2 regions of the Streptomyces sp. NBC_00996 genome follow, and region 2 is predicted to be linked to the other one. Evidence: riboswitches for the same ligand, from Rfam matches in the RefSeq annotation. Region 2 holds a riboswitch; the other holds the start of a gene.
What was found. A riboswitch is a leader RNA that binds a small molecule or an ion and turns the genes downstream of it on or off. The one in region 2 is predicted to bind cyclic di-AMP.
Positions count from the first base shown of each region.

Region 1: linked by a shared signal. The riboswitch ahead of OG390_RS30535 (transglycosylase SLT domain-containing protein) and the one ahead of OG390_RS07060 (NlpC/P60 family protein) in region 2 are both predicted to bind cyclic di-AMP.

Region 1 covers NZ_CP108723.1:6,474,221-6,481,868, forward strand. Annotated here, with positions in the region: gene OG390_RS30520 (ATP-grasp domain-containing protein) at 1-764, shown strand, start outside; gene OG390_RS30525 (FAD-dependent oxidoreductase) at 793-2,007, shown strand; gene OG390_RS30530 (HAD family hydrolase) at 2,316-3,155, shown strand; gene OG390_RS30535 (transglycosylase SLT domain-containing protein) at 3,149-3,904, opposite strand; cyclic di-AMP (ydaO/yuaA leader) riboswitch at 3,908-4,095, opposite strand; gene OG390_RS30540 (hypothetical protein) at 4,334-4,663, opposite strand; gene OG390_RS30545 (CocE/NonD family hydrolase) at 4,774-6,771, opposite strand; partial or broken gene OG390_RS30550 (hypothetical protein) at 6,899-7,414, opposite strand.
Region 2 covers NZ_CP108723.1:1,446,664-1,454,311, forward strand. Annotated here, with positions in the region: gene OG390_RS07035 (aldo/keto reductase) at 1-766, opposite strand, end outside; gene OG390_RS07040 (FAD-dependent oxidoreductase) at 965-2,329, opposite strand; gene OG390_RS07045 (hypothetical protein) at 2,689-3,018, shown strand; gene OG390_RS07050 (DUF2182 domain-containing protein) at 3,076-3,507, shown strand; gene OG390_RS07055 (hypothetical protein) at 3,555-3,782, opposite strand; cyclic di-AMP (ydaO/yuaA leader) riboswitch at 4,089-4,248, shown strand; gene OG390_RS07060 (NlpC/P60 family protein) at 4,257-5,414, shown strand; gene OG390_RS07065 (luciferase family protein) at 5,541-6,008, shown strand; partial or broken gene OG390_RS07070 (glucosidase) at 6,035-6,316, opposite strand; gene OG390_RS07075 (pyruvate carboxylase) at 6,444-7,648, opposite strand, start outside.

The sequences.
Region 1 (7,648 bases), 5.0 Mb from region 2:
TCCCGCTCGTCGCCAAGAACCGCGAGGCGTTCGTGCGTCGCAGCCGGCCTGCGGTGAACGGGACGACGCGGATCGCGACCCGCGAGGGGCTGCTGACGCTCGCCCGGGACTGGGGCGCGCAACCGGGTGTGATCCTCCAGGAGTACCTGCCGAGGGAGGAGGCCGAGGACTGGATCGTGCACGCGTACTTCGCCGCGGACTCGACGCCGCTCGCGATGTTCACGGGCGTGAAAGTCCGCTCCTGGCCGCCGCACGCGGGAATGACGGCGAATGCGTACGTCGTCGACAATCCGGAACTCGCGGACCTCGCCGCGCGTTTCATCAAACAGATCGGCTTCAGCGGCGTCATCGACCTCGACCTGCGCTTCGACCGGCGCGACGGACAGTACAAGCTCCTTGACTTCAACCCGCGGATGGGCGCGCAGTTCCGGCTCTTCGAGAACGAGTCGGGGATCGACGTCGTCCGTGCCATGCATCTGGATCTGACCGGGCGCACCGTTCCAGAGGGGGAACAGCGGGCCGGTCACCGCTACATCGTGGAGAACATCGACCTGCCGGCCCTGCTCGCCTACCGGCGCAGCGGCTATACGACACCGCACGCGCCGGCTCGCGCGAGCGGTACGGAGCTGGCGTGGCTCGCGGGTGACGACCTGCGGCCGTTCTTCACGATGCTCGCGCGTTTCGTGCGGCCGGGCGCGAAGCATCTGTATCAGCTGTGGCGGACCAACCGCCGTGGCAGCACCAACAGTTCCACCGCGAAGTAGACGTAGTACGTCCTGGGGAGGGGACTTCGTGATTCATCCGGTAGCAGTCATTGGTGCCGGGCCATTCGGCCTGTCCACCGCCGCCCATCTGCGGGCGCGCGGTGTCCCGGTGCGTGTCTTCGGCGAGCCCATGGTGAGCTGGCGCGATCACATGCCCGAGGGGATGCTCCTCAAGTCGACCCCGGTCGCCTCCAGCGTCGACGCCCCGCAGCGCGGGCACACGCTCGTCGACTACTGCGACGCGGCGGGGATACCGCGGCTGGTCACGGACGAGGACATCATCCCGGTCGAGACGTTCATCGCGTACGGGGAGTGGTTCCAGCAGAAGCTGGTGCCCGAGCTGGAGCGGGTGCGGGTCGTCTCGGTCGACCGCAAGGACGGCCGTAATGGCTCCGGCGGCTTCGAACTCAAGCTGGGTTCAGGGGAGTTGTTCACGGCGCGGGCGGTCGTGGTGGCCACCGGTCTGTCCGGACTCGCCCATCTGCCCGCCGAACTCGCGGCAGCGGCGGCCGACGGACCCACCCCCACGGGCCCTGTCTCCCACAGCTCCCAGAACCATGACCTGACCCGGTTCTCGGGCAAGGAGCTCATCGTCGTCGGCGCGGGCCAGTCCGCGCTGGAGACGGCCGCGCTCGCGGCGGAGGCGGGAGCGCAGGTGCGGGTGGTGTCCCGTGGCAAGGGCGCCGTCGACTTCGGCGCACCCCCGTGGCAGCAGCCCAGGCTGCGTCCCGAGTCACCCTTCGGTCGCGCCTGGTCCCTGTGGGCACTGAGCTACTACCCGCAGCCCTACCGCTATCTGCCCGCGCAGGCCCGGCACTACCTCGTCCGCCGTGTGCTCGGTCCGCTCGGCGCCTGGTGGCTGCGCGACCGCTTCGAGGGCAAGGTCGATGTCCGCGAGGTGTCCCGGATCGTCCGCGCGGACGCCCGCGGTGGCCACCCCGTCCTCTCCGTCCAGACCCACGGCGGCCGGACCGAGGAGCTGTCCGCCGACCACGTCATTGCCGCGACCGGCTATCGCGTCGACATCGCCTCGATGGACTTCCTCGGACACGAGCTCCGTACCGAGCTCGCGGTCAGCCGGGGGACGCCGAAACTCGGCGCGGGGTATCGGTCGTCCGTGCCCGGGTTGTACTTCACGGGGTTGCCGGCGGCGGCCTCGTACGGGACGGTGATGCGGTTCGTGTGCGGGACGGAGTTCGCTTCACCGCGGCTGGCCAAGCACTTGGTGGCTGCGCACGGGTGAGTCGGGGGCAGGGGGCGCCCTTGCCGATGGGTGCGCCCCCTGACCGTCGCATCACATCGGTGCGGCTCGGGGCCCTCGTCCCGCCCGCGGCTCGCGGCAGGCCAACTCCGCATCTTGGAACGGCCGTTGGACGTCGACATGGTGGCCTGCGTCGGTGTGGACGGGAGTGGAACACCCACGGCCGGTACGGCCGATAAGGCCCGTACCGCCCATACCGTCCGTGCGGTGAACGGCGTTGCTGACGGGATACCGGACGTCGTCCGGTTCACGCCGGGCCGATGAGACGTTCGATCCGTATTCTTCGGATCATGGCCGCTCCGACTGCATATTCACTCATCGCCACTGACCTGGACGGAACGCTGCTGCGCGGCGACGACACACTCTCCGACCGGTCGCGCGCCGCGTTGGCGAGAGCCACGGCCGAGGGTGCCCAGCATCTGGTGGTGACGGGACGGCCGGCGCCGAGGGTCCGACCGCTGCTGGACGAACTCGGCGGCCAGGGACTGGCGGTGTGCGGGCAGGGGGCGCAGTTGTACGACGCCGGGGCGCACCGTCTGCTGTGGTCGGTGACCCTGGACAGGGAGCTGGCGGAAACCGCGCTCGGCAAGATCGAAGCGGAGGTCGGGCTGCTCTACGCGGCGGTGGACCAGGACGGTGTGGACGGCCTGACGCTCATCGAGCCGGGATATGTCATGCCGCATCCGACGCTGCCGGCCGTGCGGGTGCCGCGCCGCGACGACCTCTGGTCGGAGCCCATCAGCAAGGTGCTGCTCCGTCACCCTTCGCTGTCCGACGACGAGTTGGCGTCGGCGGCGCGGGGAGTGGTCGGTTCGCTGGCGACGGTCACCATGTCGGGGCCGGGTACCGTCGAACTCCAGCCATGCGGCGTGACCAAGGCGACGGGGCTCGCCCTCGCCGCCGCCCACCTCGGTCTCAGCCCCGCCACCACCCTCGCCTTCGGCGACATGCCCAACGACATCCCCATGTTCGACTGGGCCGCCCATGGCGTCGCCATGGCCAACGCCCACCCGGAGCTGAAGACGGTGGCCGACGAGGTGACCCTGTCGAACGAGGAGGATGGGATCGCGGTGGTGCTGGAGCGGCTCTTCGGGGCCCAGGGGAGGGCCCGCGAGAGCGTGGCTCAGTAGGCGCCGTTGACGTTGTCGATCGAGCCGTACTTCGCCGCCGCGTAGTTGCAGGCGGCCGTGATGTTCGCGACCGGGTCGTAGGGGTCCATCGAGGTGCCGGGGACGTGGTACGCCTTGAAGGTCGGGTCGATGACCTGGAGGAGGCCCTTGGACGGGATGCCGGCAGCGGCGTTGGAGTCCCAGTTGTTGATGGCTCGGGGGTTGCCGGAGGACTCGCGCATGACGTTGCGGTGGATGCCGTTGTAGGTGCCTGGAATGTGCGCCTTGCCCATGATGTCCAGTGACTGCTTGATCCAGCCGTCCAGATTGTTGGCGTATGTCTTCGTGGAGGCGGGGGCGGCCGGCGTCGCGGACGTGGTGCTCGCCTTGGGCGCCGAGCCCAGCTTCACGGTCTTCGTGCCCACCGTCAGCGTCAGGCCCGGGGGGAGGATCGCCGGGTTCGCACCGATCACCGCGCGGTTGGCGTCGTACAGCTTCTGCCAGCCGCCGCTCTGCGGGTACTTCTGCGCGATCTTGGACAGGGTGTCGCCCGCGACCACCTTGTAGGTGACGAGCTGGACGTCGGAGATCGTGACTGTGGCGGCCTTTGTGGCCTGCGTCACCTGCGTCACCTGCGTCGGCTGGGCGGCGTGCGCGCCGGTCGCGCACACAAGGGGGAGTGTGAGCGCGACTCCGCCCGTGCCTGCGGCGATCATGCTGCGGATGAGCGGGTTGGGCTTGGGGTGGCAGTGCTGGCCTCGTGCGGGCATGACGACCTTCCTCTCCGGCGCCTGCGAGGTGAGCTGTCGGGTTCGGGCGGGAGGTGCCCGGCCGCGTGGGGGCGCGGCTTTACCCCAAGCCGTTCCGGTGTCCGGATCGGCGGCTTACCTGGGTCCCCCGCTCCTGCCGTGCGTGGGTGGGTGGGTTTCCGAGCGGCGGCAGGATTCGGCGATCCGCTCGGATCGGGGCGAACGTATGCGAGAGCACATGTCGGGAACAAGCCCCGAATTCATGGCTCTGTCCGCTTTAACCTCGAAAAAGGAAGGGATGAAATGCCCGATTATTGCGGAATGTGATCCTCAACTTGCCTTTCGCGAAGGGGGAATCGAGGTCAGGAGGTGTGACGCCGGGGCAAGTCGGACGTGACTCAATTCACGCGACCAAGGCGCATCAAAGCGGCAATGCTTTTAATTCGGACATTACGCTTCGAGAGTCCAGGCCGGGGAATGCCGGTGAGGAGCCGGGCGCACTTCCCACACGCAGAGGCCCGTGTCGCGGTCGTCGTCGGGGAGGCGGCCCGCGTTGGGCTTGAAGTAGAGGCCGTAGTCCCAGTATTCGGGGAGTTCGTGGCACATCAGGTCGGGGTACGGCCCGAACTTCCGTCCCTGGTATGCCCAGTTGATCCTCGCGACGGCTTCCGCCCGTGAGATCCCGAAGCGCGTGACCATCTCGTGGGCCATCTCGCGGAAGTACGCGAGCATGCCCTCGTCGAGGTCCATCAGGAATTCCTCGGTCCGTGTCTGCGCCATGGGCTCAGGGTTCCCTACGGCGCCCCGGCCCTCTAGAGCCTGTCGTCGAACTCCCGTCGTCCGCCCGGAGGGCGGGCGCCGCGGGGCAGGCGGGAGTTCGACGGCAGGGCCTAGCCCGCCGTTCGGGGGATCCGCTTCTCCCAGGTGCGGTGGAAGACCACCTCGTCGCCGTCCTTGCAGATGACCTCGTTGGAGGTGATGAAGTCCTCCGCGTCACAGGTGATTTCGGAGGTCGTCGAGATACGCGCGTCCCAGGGCAGGTCCGGGCGGTGCAGGCGGATCGACCACGTCGAGCGGGCGCGAGCGGAGAGGGGGTGGAAGTCGTTGATGGTGTACGTCTCCAGCGCGTTCTCGGTGAATTCGAGGCCGTCGGGGTAGACGCGGGTGCCGCCGTAACGTGGGTCGACCTCCAGGCGCCAGGCGCTGGCGGCCACGTCGCGAACCACCAGGCGTTCCGGGCGGGGTTCGTCCAGCGTCGTCGGGACGATGACCCCGAGCGGTTCGGACTGCTCCGGTTCCTCGAACGTGATGGAGGGCGTCGACTCCCGTGTCCTTACCGGGAGTTCCAGCAGGCTGCCCGTCGGGTCCAGGGTGAAACCGACCTCCGAGCCCGGCTGCGGCCAGATCCAGGGCCAGTACGCGGAGGAGACGGCGAGGCGGATGCGATGGCCCGGCGGGAACGCGTAGCCGATGCCGTTCAGGTCGAAAACCACCTCCTCCGTAGCACCAGGCTTCCAGGGAATTGCCTGTTCGCGGCCATGACGCTTTGCCAGGTTCAGTACACCCCGGGTGACGAGTGTCGAGGCTCCGTGGGGGGCCACATCACACAGGCGGGCGATCACCTGACCCCGGGGAACCGAGGACGTCAGCCGCAGCCGGACTCTCGGACGGCCCAGAACCCAGGTCTCCTCCGGTACTTCGAATTCGAAGCAGGCGGATCTCGCGTCCTCCTCCCGTTGGTCCGGGGGCAGGTCCGCGTCGTTCCCGAGAGGGAAGAAGCGGCCCGCGTCCGCCCCCGTGTGCTGGGGAGAGCGGATCACCACCGGGTCGCCCTGGAGGGCGTACGAGACAGGGGTGACGGAGGGGGAGGGCCAGGCCGGGTCGCCCACCCAGCGGCCGGGGAGCTCCGGGTACATCGTCGCCGGGAGGTGCGCGTCCATCACGTACGAGCGCAGGACGGGGGTGGACAGGGCGCCCGTGTCCTTGTCCCGGAGCCAGAGGTCCCACCAGCGCAGGGTCTCCTGGAGGAAACCGATCGCCGGGCCGGGCGGCAGGCCGCGGTCGGGGTACTGGTGCGACCAGGGACCGATCAGGCCGCGTACGCGATCTCGCGGAAGGTGTTCCACCAGCCGCAGCACCGTGTCGCGGTACGGGTCGTGCCAGCCGCCGACCGCGAGGACCGCCGCCCGGATCGCGCCATAGTCCTCGCGGACGCTGCCGTGCCGCCAGTACGCGTCCCGGGTCTGGTGGGACAGCCAGGTATGGATGAGCGGGTCCACCGCCTGCAGGCGTTTCACCCACATGTCGCGCCACATCACCTGGCCCACGTGCACCGGGTCGGGCGGGCGGGAGGCGAAGGCGAGCATGGTGGCCGCCCAGGCGTGCATGTCGACGGCGAGGACGGAACCTCCCATGTAGTGCACGTCGTTGTCATAGCGATCGTCCGTCGAGCAGACCGTGACGATCGCCTTGAGCGGCTCGGGTGCGAGGGCCGCGATCCGGAGGGAGTTGAAGCCGCCCCAGGAGATACCGAACATGCCGACCTTGCCGGTGCACCAGGGCTGGGACGCGAGCCAGTTGACGACCTCCACCCCGTCGGCCAGCTCCACCTCCGAGTACTCGTCCGTCGGCAGCCCCTCCGAGTTGCCGTGGCCGCGGACGTCCACCCGGACCGAGGCGTAGCCGTGGCCTGCGTACCAGGGATGGCGTTGCCAGTCGCGGGGCGCGGTCCAGTCCGTGAGGCGGCACGGGAGGTATTCGAGGAGGACGGGCACGGGCTCGTCGGTCAGCGGGCGCCAGACGCGGGCGTAGAGGCGGGTGCCGTCCGGAAGCGGGATCCAGAGGTCTTCGTGAGTGGTCTCGTACGGGAAGGACGTACGGATGTGCATGAGTGTCACCCCAGTGGCTTCAGTGGACCGGGTGCATCGTGCTGCGCGGCCAGGGGGCGAGGGCCGTCACGGCCGGGCCCGAGGCGTTGGCGATCGTGCCGTTCACGCCGAAGCGCGCTGTCGGCCGTCCGGCGGCGGCGCGGAGCACCGCGAGTGCGGCGGCCGCCGGCAGCCCCAGGACGATCGGGCGGACCGCGCGGCGCATCGTGCCGGGCCCGAGGGCGGGCTCCGCCGCGTGTCCGCGTCCGGCCGGGTGACGGCGGCCCGCCACGCACGGGGGGAGACCGAACATCATTCCGATGGCCGCCGCCGAGAATCCCCCGTCGTCGTCGGTGAGCCGGCCGCCGGCGACCGAGGCCAGGTGGGTGAGCGTTCCGTACGCCGCCGACACGGGCGCCGTCGTGCCCGTGCCCACGCTCATGCCGCCGTGGGTGACGGTGGCGCAGAGGCAGAGAATCAGGATCGGGATCGCCTGCATGCCGAGGAACGAGAGGCGCTCCGGGACCTTCGGGCCGGAGAGGGCCGGCAGGCCCCTGGGCCCGCCGAAGAAGGCCTGGTCGTCACCCGGCGGCTCCCGGCTGCCGGGGGCGTTCTCGACGGCGCTTCGGGACACGGTGGGGTCCCTCCGGATGGGGCGTGGCATGTCCGGTCGTATCAGCTGATCAAGAACATACCGCCCGTAATCCGATATCGCCCGGGCGAGCGGGGTACCTGCTGCTGGAGCGAAGTCGGGCGGGGGGACGGTGGGCGCTCGTGGTGATCGAAACGTGACCGGATACGCTGACTTGAGTGATGGCAGCGACACATCGACAAACCGTGTCATCGACCGAATGATCGACCGAGTTCGCCATGTGATCGTCAGCAGACAGGAGAACCT
Region 2 (7,648 bases):
GGTCGGCGACGATCGCGGCCACCCGCCGCTCGACCTGTGCCGCCCGGTCACCGCGGAAGTAACGGTTGCGCCAGTCACCCTCGGGGAACGTGGTACCGGCGGTGATCCGACCGGTGAGGCCGCCCTCGTCCAGCGCCACCCGCACGATGACACCGACGCCGTGCTCCTCGCAGGCCGGCAGCAGCGCGTCGGCCGGAGCCTGATCGAAGATGTTGTAGATGACCTGCACACAGTCGACGGCGCCGCCGCGGACGAGGGCGAGGGCGTTGTCCGGCTGGTGATCGTTGATGGACACACCGAAGAGGCGGACCTTCCCCTCCTGCTTCAGCTGCGTGATCGTCTCCAGCCAGTCGCCCCGGCCGACCCAGTCGTCGCTCCAGACGTGGAACTGCAGTACGTCGAAGTGGTCGAGGCCACTGGCGCGCAGACTGGTCTCCAGGCTGTCGCGGATGTGCTCGCCCGGAAATGTCTCGGCGGGGTCCAGCCCGTCCGGTGCCGGCCACCTACGGTTCCTCGGCGGCACCTTGGTCGCGACGAGCACCTCGTCACCGGCCCGCTCACGCACGACCCGGCCGACGATCCGCTCGCTCTCGCCGTAGCCGCGCGCGGTGTCGATGAAGTTCACGCCGAGATCGATGGCGCGGTGCAGGGCACGTACGGATTCGTCCTCCGCGGCGCCGATCCAGGCGGACTCACCGATCCCCCATGCCCCGTAACCGATCTCGGACACCGACACCCCACCGCGTCCCAGCTCTCGGTAGCGCACCCTCACCCTCCACTTCGTCACCGCCGTCGTCCCTGCGGGAGAGCCGAGGCGTCCCCCGGAAATCACGTTGACGATAGGCGTCGGGCGGTGGGGTCAGGTGGGTTTTCGGTGTCCGCCGGGGTGACCCGCGGGCGGATCGACGACTGACTGCCCGTCAGTCATCGATCCACCCCTGCTTCTCGGCAGAAAGAGTCGGTCCTACGCGCCGCTCGCGTCGAGCATGTCCTCGCGCTCGACGATCTTCACGCGCTCGCGGCCCTGCGGCTCACCAAGGGCCTTCTCCGCGGCGTCCAGCCGGTGCCAGCCCTCCCACGTGGTGAAGCGGACGCCGCGCTCGCCGAGGAACGCGTCCACGGCCTCGGGAACGGGCGAAGCGGGTGTGTGCAGACGGCCGTTCGCGTGATCGTCCAGCAGACTGGCGACCGTCTCGTTGGCGTCGCCCTTGGTATGGCCGATCAGCCCCACGGGGCCGCGCCGGATCCAGCCGGTGACGTACGTCGACTGCACGTGCTCGCCGTTCTCCTCGATCACCCGGCCGCCCTGGTCGGGGACGGTGCCGGACTCGACGTCCCAGGGCAGCTTGGGCAGTTCGTCGGACAGGTAGCCCACGGCACGGTAGACCGCGGTGACGTCCCAGTCCTTGAACTCACCGGTGCCCTTGACGTTGCCCGTGCCGTCGAGGGCGGTGCGCTCGGTGCGCAGGCCGACGACCTTGCCGTCCTCCCCGAGGATCTCGGACGGCGACTCGAAGAAGTGCAGGAACAGCTTGTGCGGGCGGTCGCCGGCATCGCGGATGGCCCAGTTCTCCAGGGTCTTGGCGACCATGTCGGCCTGCTTGTTGCCCCGCCGGGTCGCGATCGAGCCGTCGTCGTAGTCGATGTCCTCGGGGTCGACGATGACCTCGATGTTCGGGGAGTGGTCCAGCTCCCGCAGCTCCATCGGGCTGAACTTCGCCTGCGCCGGGCCACGGCGGCCGAAGACATGGACCTCCAAGGCCTTGTTCGCCTTCAGGCCGTCGTGGACGTTCGGCGGGATCTCGGTCGACAGCAGTTCGTCCGCGGTCTTGGCCAGGATGCGCGCCACGTCGAGCGCGACGTTGCCGACACCGAGGACCGCGACCTTCTCCGCCTCGAGCGGCCAGGTCCGGGGCACGTCCGGGTGCCCGTCGTACCAGGAGACGAAGTCCGCCGCGCCGTACGAGCCGTCGAGGTCGATGCCGGGTATGTCGAGCGCCCGGTCGGCCGTCGCGCCCGTGGAGAAGATCACCGCGTCGTAGAAGGCGCGCAGGTCGTCCAGGTTGATGTCCCCCGGGTAGTCGACATTGCCGAAGAGGCGGATCTGCGGCTTGTCGAGCACCTGGTGCAGGGCCGTGACGATGCCCTTGATGCGGGGGTGGTCAGGAGCGACGCCGTAGCGGATCAGTCCGAACGGGGCCGGCATCCGCTCGAAGAGGTCGATCGACACGCCCGGCTCGGCAGCCGCCGCGGATTTCAGCAACGCGTCGGCGGCGTAGATCCCGGCGGGGCCGGCTCCGACAATGGCTACCCGCAGGGGGCGAGGCATGATCAGTTCCCTTCGAGCGGTGACAGACGTACTCGCCGGGAAGCCTAAGCTAAGGCAAACCTAAGTCAGTAGTCGGGCTGGACCTATGACCCCATAAGGTCGTCTTATGAGTCGGCTTCGAAGGGGCCGACGTGTGGTCGCGCCGGGCAGGCGCCTCGCCGGCGGACGCCTTCGGGGCGGCGGCGCCTGTGGGTGCGGTCACCGCGCAGCCGCACGACGGGCCGGGATCGTAGCGGTGGTTCATCCGCTCGCTGACGCGGGTCATCACCTCGGTTCACCCCCGTCCTCGCAGGTGGCCAGGTTCTGCGGGACAGAACGGCTGCCGCGCGATCGGCTGCCTTCCGTGATGACCTGGAAATATGTTCCGTAACTGGGCATCCCTCTCCGGACACGTGCGGCCGGCCAACCCAACCCCCGCCCGCACGATGAGCGTCGCCTGGTCCCCCTTGCTGCTGCCGACCCTCCTCGCGTGGTTCCTCGTAGTGGAGCAGGCCCACGGCATGGAGCCGGGGCCGGGAACGATGGGCCTCGATCTTGCGCCGTTCCTCCTGCTCTGGGTGATCATGATGATCGCCATGATGGTCCAGTCCGTGGCGCCGATGGCCATCACCTGGGCCCGGCCATCGGCTGTCAGTCCTCCGGGGCGGCCCGCGCGGCCCGGATCACCCAGTTCGTGGGCGGATACCTGATCGCGTGGGCGGCATTCGGCCTCGTCGTGTACGGGATCCTCGTCGCGACCGGCGATCTTGTCGACAGCCACCCCCGAAGCCGGGCGCTGGATCGGCGCCGGGGCCTTCCTGCTGGCCGGACTCCACCAGTTCAGTCCGCTGAAGAACATCTGCCTGCGCCACTGCCGAAGCCCCGCGGGTCAGCTCGTGTGCCATGGCGGCTACCGGCCGGGCGCCCGTGACCTGCGCGTCGGGGTCCACCATGGGCTCTACTGCGTAGGCTGCTGCTGGGGGCTCATGATCGTCCTCATCCCGCTGGGCACGATGAACATCGCGGCGATGGCCGCACTCACGGTCGTCATCTTCATGGAGAAGCTGTGGCGACTCGGACCGGCATTCAGCACCGCGGTGGGCGTGGCGTTCCTGGTCCTGGCCGCACGGGCTCCGTTCCAGAGCTGGCTGCTGCCAGGACTGCAACCCTCCGGGCCGTCGAGGCAGCCGATGGCGTGACCGCGCATCTCATGCCGTGAGTCGCGGTCGCATGCCGAGCCGAACTGTCATGCGCCGTTGGCGTCCTGAGCCGGGCGACGGGCTCGGAGCAGGCGGACCATCGTGTACACACGCAAGGCGGTGAATGCGAGCACGGCGATGCCGAGCGCGGCCATGAGTGGTTCCCCGTCCCTGGCGACCGCGTAGAAAAGAAAGCCGGTGAAGGGGATGCCGAGCGCGACGAAGAGGGGTTCGCGGACCCAGAACGGCAGGAGGTTGATGAGCACTCCGAGCATTCGGTCACTTCATCAGGCCCATGCCGGCGTGCGCTGTGATGGAGCCCACAGTTCCGGCTGCGAGATCAACTGCGCGACCCGCAGACAGCGGACCAGGTCAGCGCGTACGACCGGGATCGCAGTCGAGCTGTTCACCCCCGGTCACGCCAACCGCTCGGGCCGGGGCGGCCAGTACAGCGAAGGTCACAAATACATATCGGACACTTCGCACTTCAACCTTCACGCGAGGCGCACAAATTGGCTAGGTTGACCGGCGGACCGCACGACTGCCTCCGGCGAACCTCGCCGGATCGCGCGGCCTCCGCCGAGTCCGGTGCGCCCCCGTGGCAGCCGGGGCCGGGGACCCGACCGACTTTGGGGTGAATCGGCCCAACTGCCCAGCAGGGCAAGGGCCGTAGGGCATGCCTTCCGCGAACCGTCACCCGAACCCGACAGTCGACTCGGTAGGCGGAATACGGAAGGAGTGCGTCCCCCATGGCTCCCGACGCCACGCCGCCCGCAGCGGACGGACCGAGCCGCGAAGAGGTCCGACAGCGGATCAGCAGCCTCTACGACCAGGCCGAGACCGCCACCGGGAACTACAACGCCACCCGCGCGATGTCCACGGGAACGCGCAGGAGCGTCAACCCTGCGCTCGACAGCGGGCGCAGGCCCAGGGATCCCGCCCTCGACGACGTCACCAGGCAATGGTTCGACGTGTCGCGCGCGCAGTTGGGGCCGACCGTCCCGGCGAGGCTGCCGGCCGACAGGATGCCGAAGCGCCCGGGTGAGGCACGGCCCACACGTCCGGCGGAACGTCCGGCGGACGGGCTCGCGCGCCGTGGGCTGGAGTGGGCCGCCCGGCCCGTCCCGGAGTTGACCGCCGGGCCTGTCGCCGGGGTGACTGCCGATCCGGTGGCGGAGTTGACCTCCGGGGCCGTCGCGGCGCTGCCGGCCGCGCCACGGACACGGCAGGAAGTCGCCAGGGCCCTGCCGGCACCCGCCGCGGAACCGCGTCGGCCCTCGGCCTCGTTGAAGACTTCCAAGGAGCAGATCCAGCAGAAGCTCGCGGTGGCCCGCGAGTTGCTCTCCCGGCACACCCCGCAGCTGACGGCACCCGTCCCGGCGATCGAATCCCGGCCGGCGAAAGATTCCTGGCGTGCCTACGAGCAAACGACTCCTCTCCGGCCCGAAGAGGAGTGGCAGCCGCAGCAATCGGCCGCTCTCGGCACCACCACGTCCATCGCCGCGGTCGTGCCCATCGGCGTGGACAGCGCCTCGGACACCGGGTACGACAGCAAAGCCGCGAAGGTACTCGCCTTCGCCCGTGGACAGATCGGCAGGCCATGTGTCTGGGGCGCGTCCGGACCGGGCTCGTACGACTGCTCGGGCCTCACCCAGGCCGCCTGGAGAACCGCAGGGGCCGCACTCCCGCGCACCGCGCGCGATCAGGCGACCGTCGGTACGGCCATCCCCCTCGCCGACATCCGGCCCGGCGACCTGATCTTCTTCTACGGCGACATCAGCCACGTCGGGCTCTACATCGGCGACGGCATGATGATCCACGCGCCGAGCCCGGGGGCATACGTGCGCGAGGAGTCGATCTTCTACGCCGCAGCCTCGGCGATCCACAGCGCGGCGCGGCCCGCGTGAGCCCTGCGGCCTCGGTGCGCGGGGCTGCTCAGTGATCGTGAGAGGCACGGAACAGCCGGCCGGCTGACCAAGCAGAGAGTGAAGAGGGGTAGTTGGCAGGGTGAATAGTGCGCGACCATGGTGCGCATGACCGTGGCCGATCGCGCCATGACCCAACTGGAGTCATGGCCGAACCTGATAAGTGGCTCACCCCGATGCGCCGCAGGGCGCGCCTTCGGGACGTCGGGGCACGACATCGTCCACTTCCACTCCGACGACGCCGCGGACCTGCATCTCACGCATGCGGCCGTCCATCGGCTGCTCCCGCACCTGCAGCACAGCACCGCTGTGCGGGTGCACCCCGGCTCGTCGTGGATCACCGTGCTGCTGGACTGCGACGCCGATGTGGCGCTCCTGCTCACGCTGATCAGCGTCGCTCTCAAGGAGCACGACAGGGCCGGAGGCGACCCGCTTCCCGAGGGACCCTCGACGTTCTGCGACTGGCAGCCTCAGGCGGTTCCCCCGCCACGTGCGGGAGCCTCCGCGGCCCTCCGCCACCGTCGGGTTCCGGCCGCGTGGAAGGCAGTCGGCCGGTTCATCCCCCACGGCCGCTGACGCGGCTACGGACCCACTGGCACGGCGACAACGTCGCGACCGTTCCACAGGGCCAGTGCGAAGCACAGCCGCTGCTTGTCGTCGCTGACGCCCGCGATGCCGTCCTCGCCCCAGCGGTAGGCGCGGGAGCGGGCCTGGTCATGGGTGAAGTACGACCAGGCCTCGCCGTCCGGGCTGTAGTCCTCCCGGACGGTCCCCCACTGGCGCTCGCTCAGATACGGGCCCCAGCGACGCCAGGGCACCCCGGAATCGTCGGCCTCGGCCAGCCGCCGACGCTCGGCGTCCGGTGTGCCACCGCTCGTCCCCATCGCCCGCCCTCCTCACGATCCGGCACATTCCCCCAGACTCGGGCGTCTCGGACGCGACGGCAATGGCTGTGCGCCGGTCAGGTCGGGGTACAGCCTCGGCTGTTCGACGACCGGCGCGAACCACGGCTCAGGCGATCTCGACCAGGAGATCGCCGCCCTCCACCTGCTGGATCTTGTTGATGGCGAGCCGGGACACCTTTCCGGCCTTCGGGGCGGTGATCGCGGCCTCCATCTTCATCGCCTCGATGGTGGCCACCACGGCGCCTTCCGCCACTTCGTCGCCCTCGGCCACCGCGAGCGTCACCACTCCGGCGAACGGCGCTGCCACCTGGCCGGGGTTGGCCCGGTCGGCCTTCTCGGTCGGCGGAACCTCGGAGGCCGCCGCGGTGTCGCGTACCTGGATCGGCCGCAGTTGGCCGTTCAGGGTGGACATCACGGTGCGCATGCCACGTTCGTCCGCCTCGCCGACGGCCTGCAGTTCGATGAGCAGCCGTACGCCGGGCTCCAGATCGACGGCGTACTCCTTCGCGGGGCGCAGCCCGTAGAAGAAGTCCTTGCTGTCCAGCACGCTGGTGTCGCCGAAGGTCTGACGGTGTGTGTCGAAGTCGCGCGACGGCCCGGGGAACAGCAGGCGGTTGAGCGTCGCGCGCCGCTCCTTCACCAGTCCCGTACGGTCCTCCGGTGTCAGCTCCTGCACGGGCTTGGGGTCGGCGCGGCCCGCCAGCGCCTTGGTGCGGAACGGCTCCGGCCACCCGCCGGGCGGATTGCCCAACTCACCGCGCAGGAAGCCGATCACAGAGTCGGGGATGTCGAACTTGTCCGGCATCGCCTCGAAGTCCTGCGGCGTCACTCCGGCGCCGACCAGATGCAGGGCCAGATCGCCGACCACCTTGGACGACGGGGTGACCTTCACCAGACGCCCGAGGATCCGGTCGGCAGCGGCGTACATCGCCTCGATCTCCTCGAAGCGGTCCCCCAGGCCGAGTGCGATGGCCTGGGTGCGCAGGTTGGAGAGCTGCCCGCCGGGGATTTCGTGGTGGTAGACGCGCCCGGTCGGCGAGGCCAAGCCGGCCTCGAACGGTGCGTAGATCCTGCGGACACTCTCCCAGTACGGCTCCAGGTCCCCGACCGCCTTCAGGTCAAGGCCGGTCGGCCGGTCGGAGTAGTCGGTCGCCGCCACGATCGCCGACAGCGACGGCTGCGACGTGGTGCCCGCCATGGACGCAACCGCGCCGTCCACCGCGTCCGCTCCGGCCTGGATCGCCGCGAGGTAGGTGGCGAGCTGGCCTCCGGCGGTGTCATGGGTGTGGACGTGCACCGGCAGGTCGAACT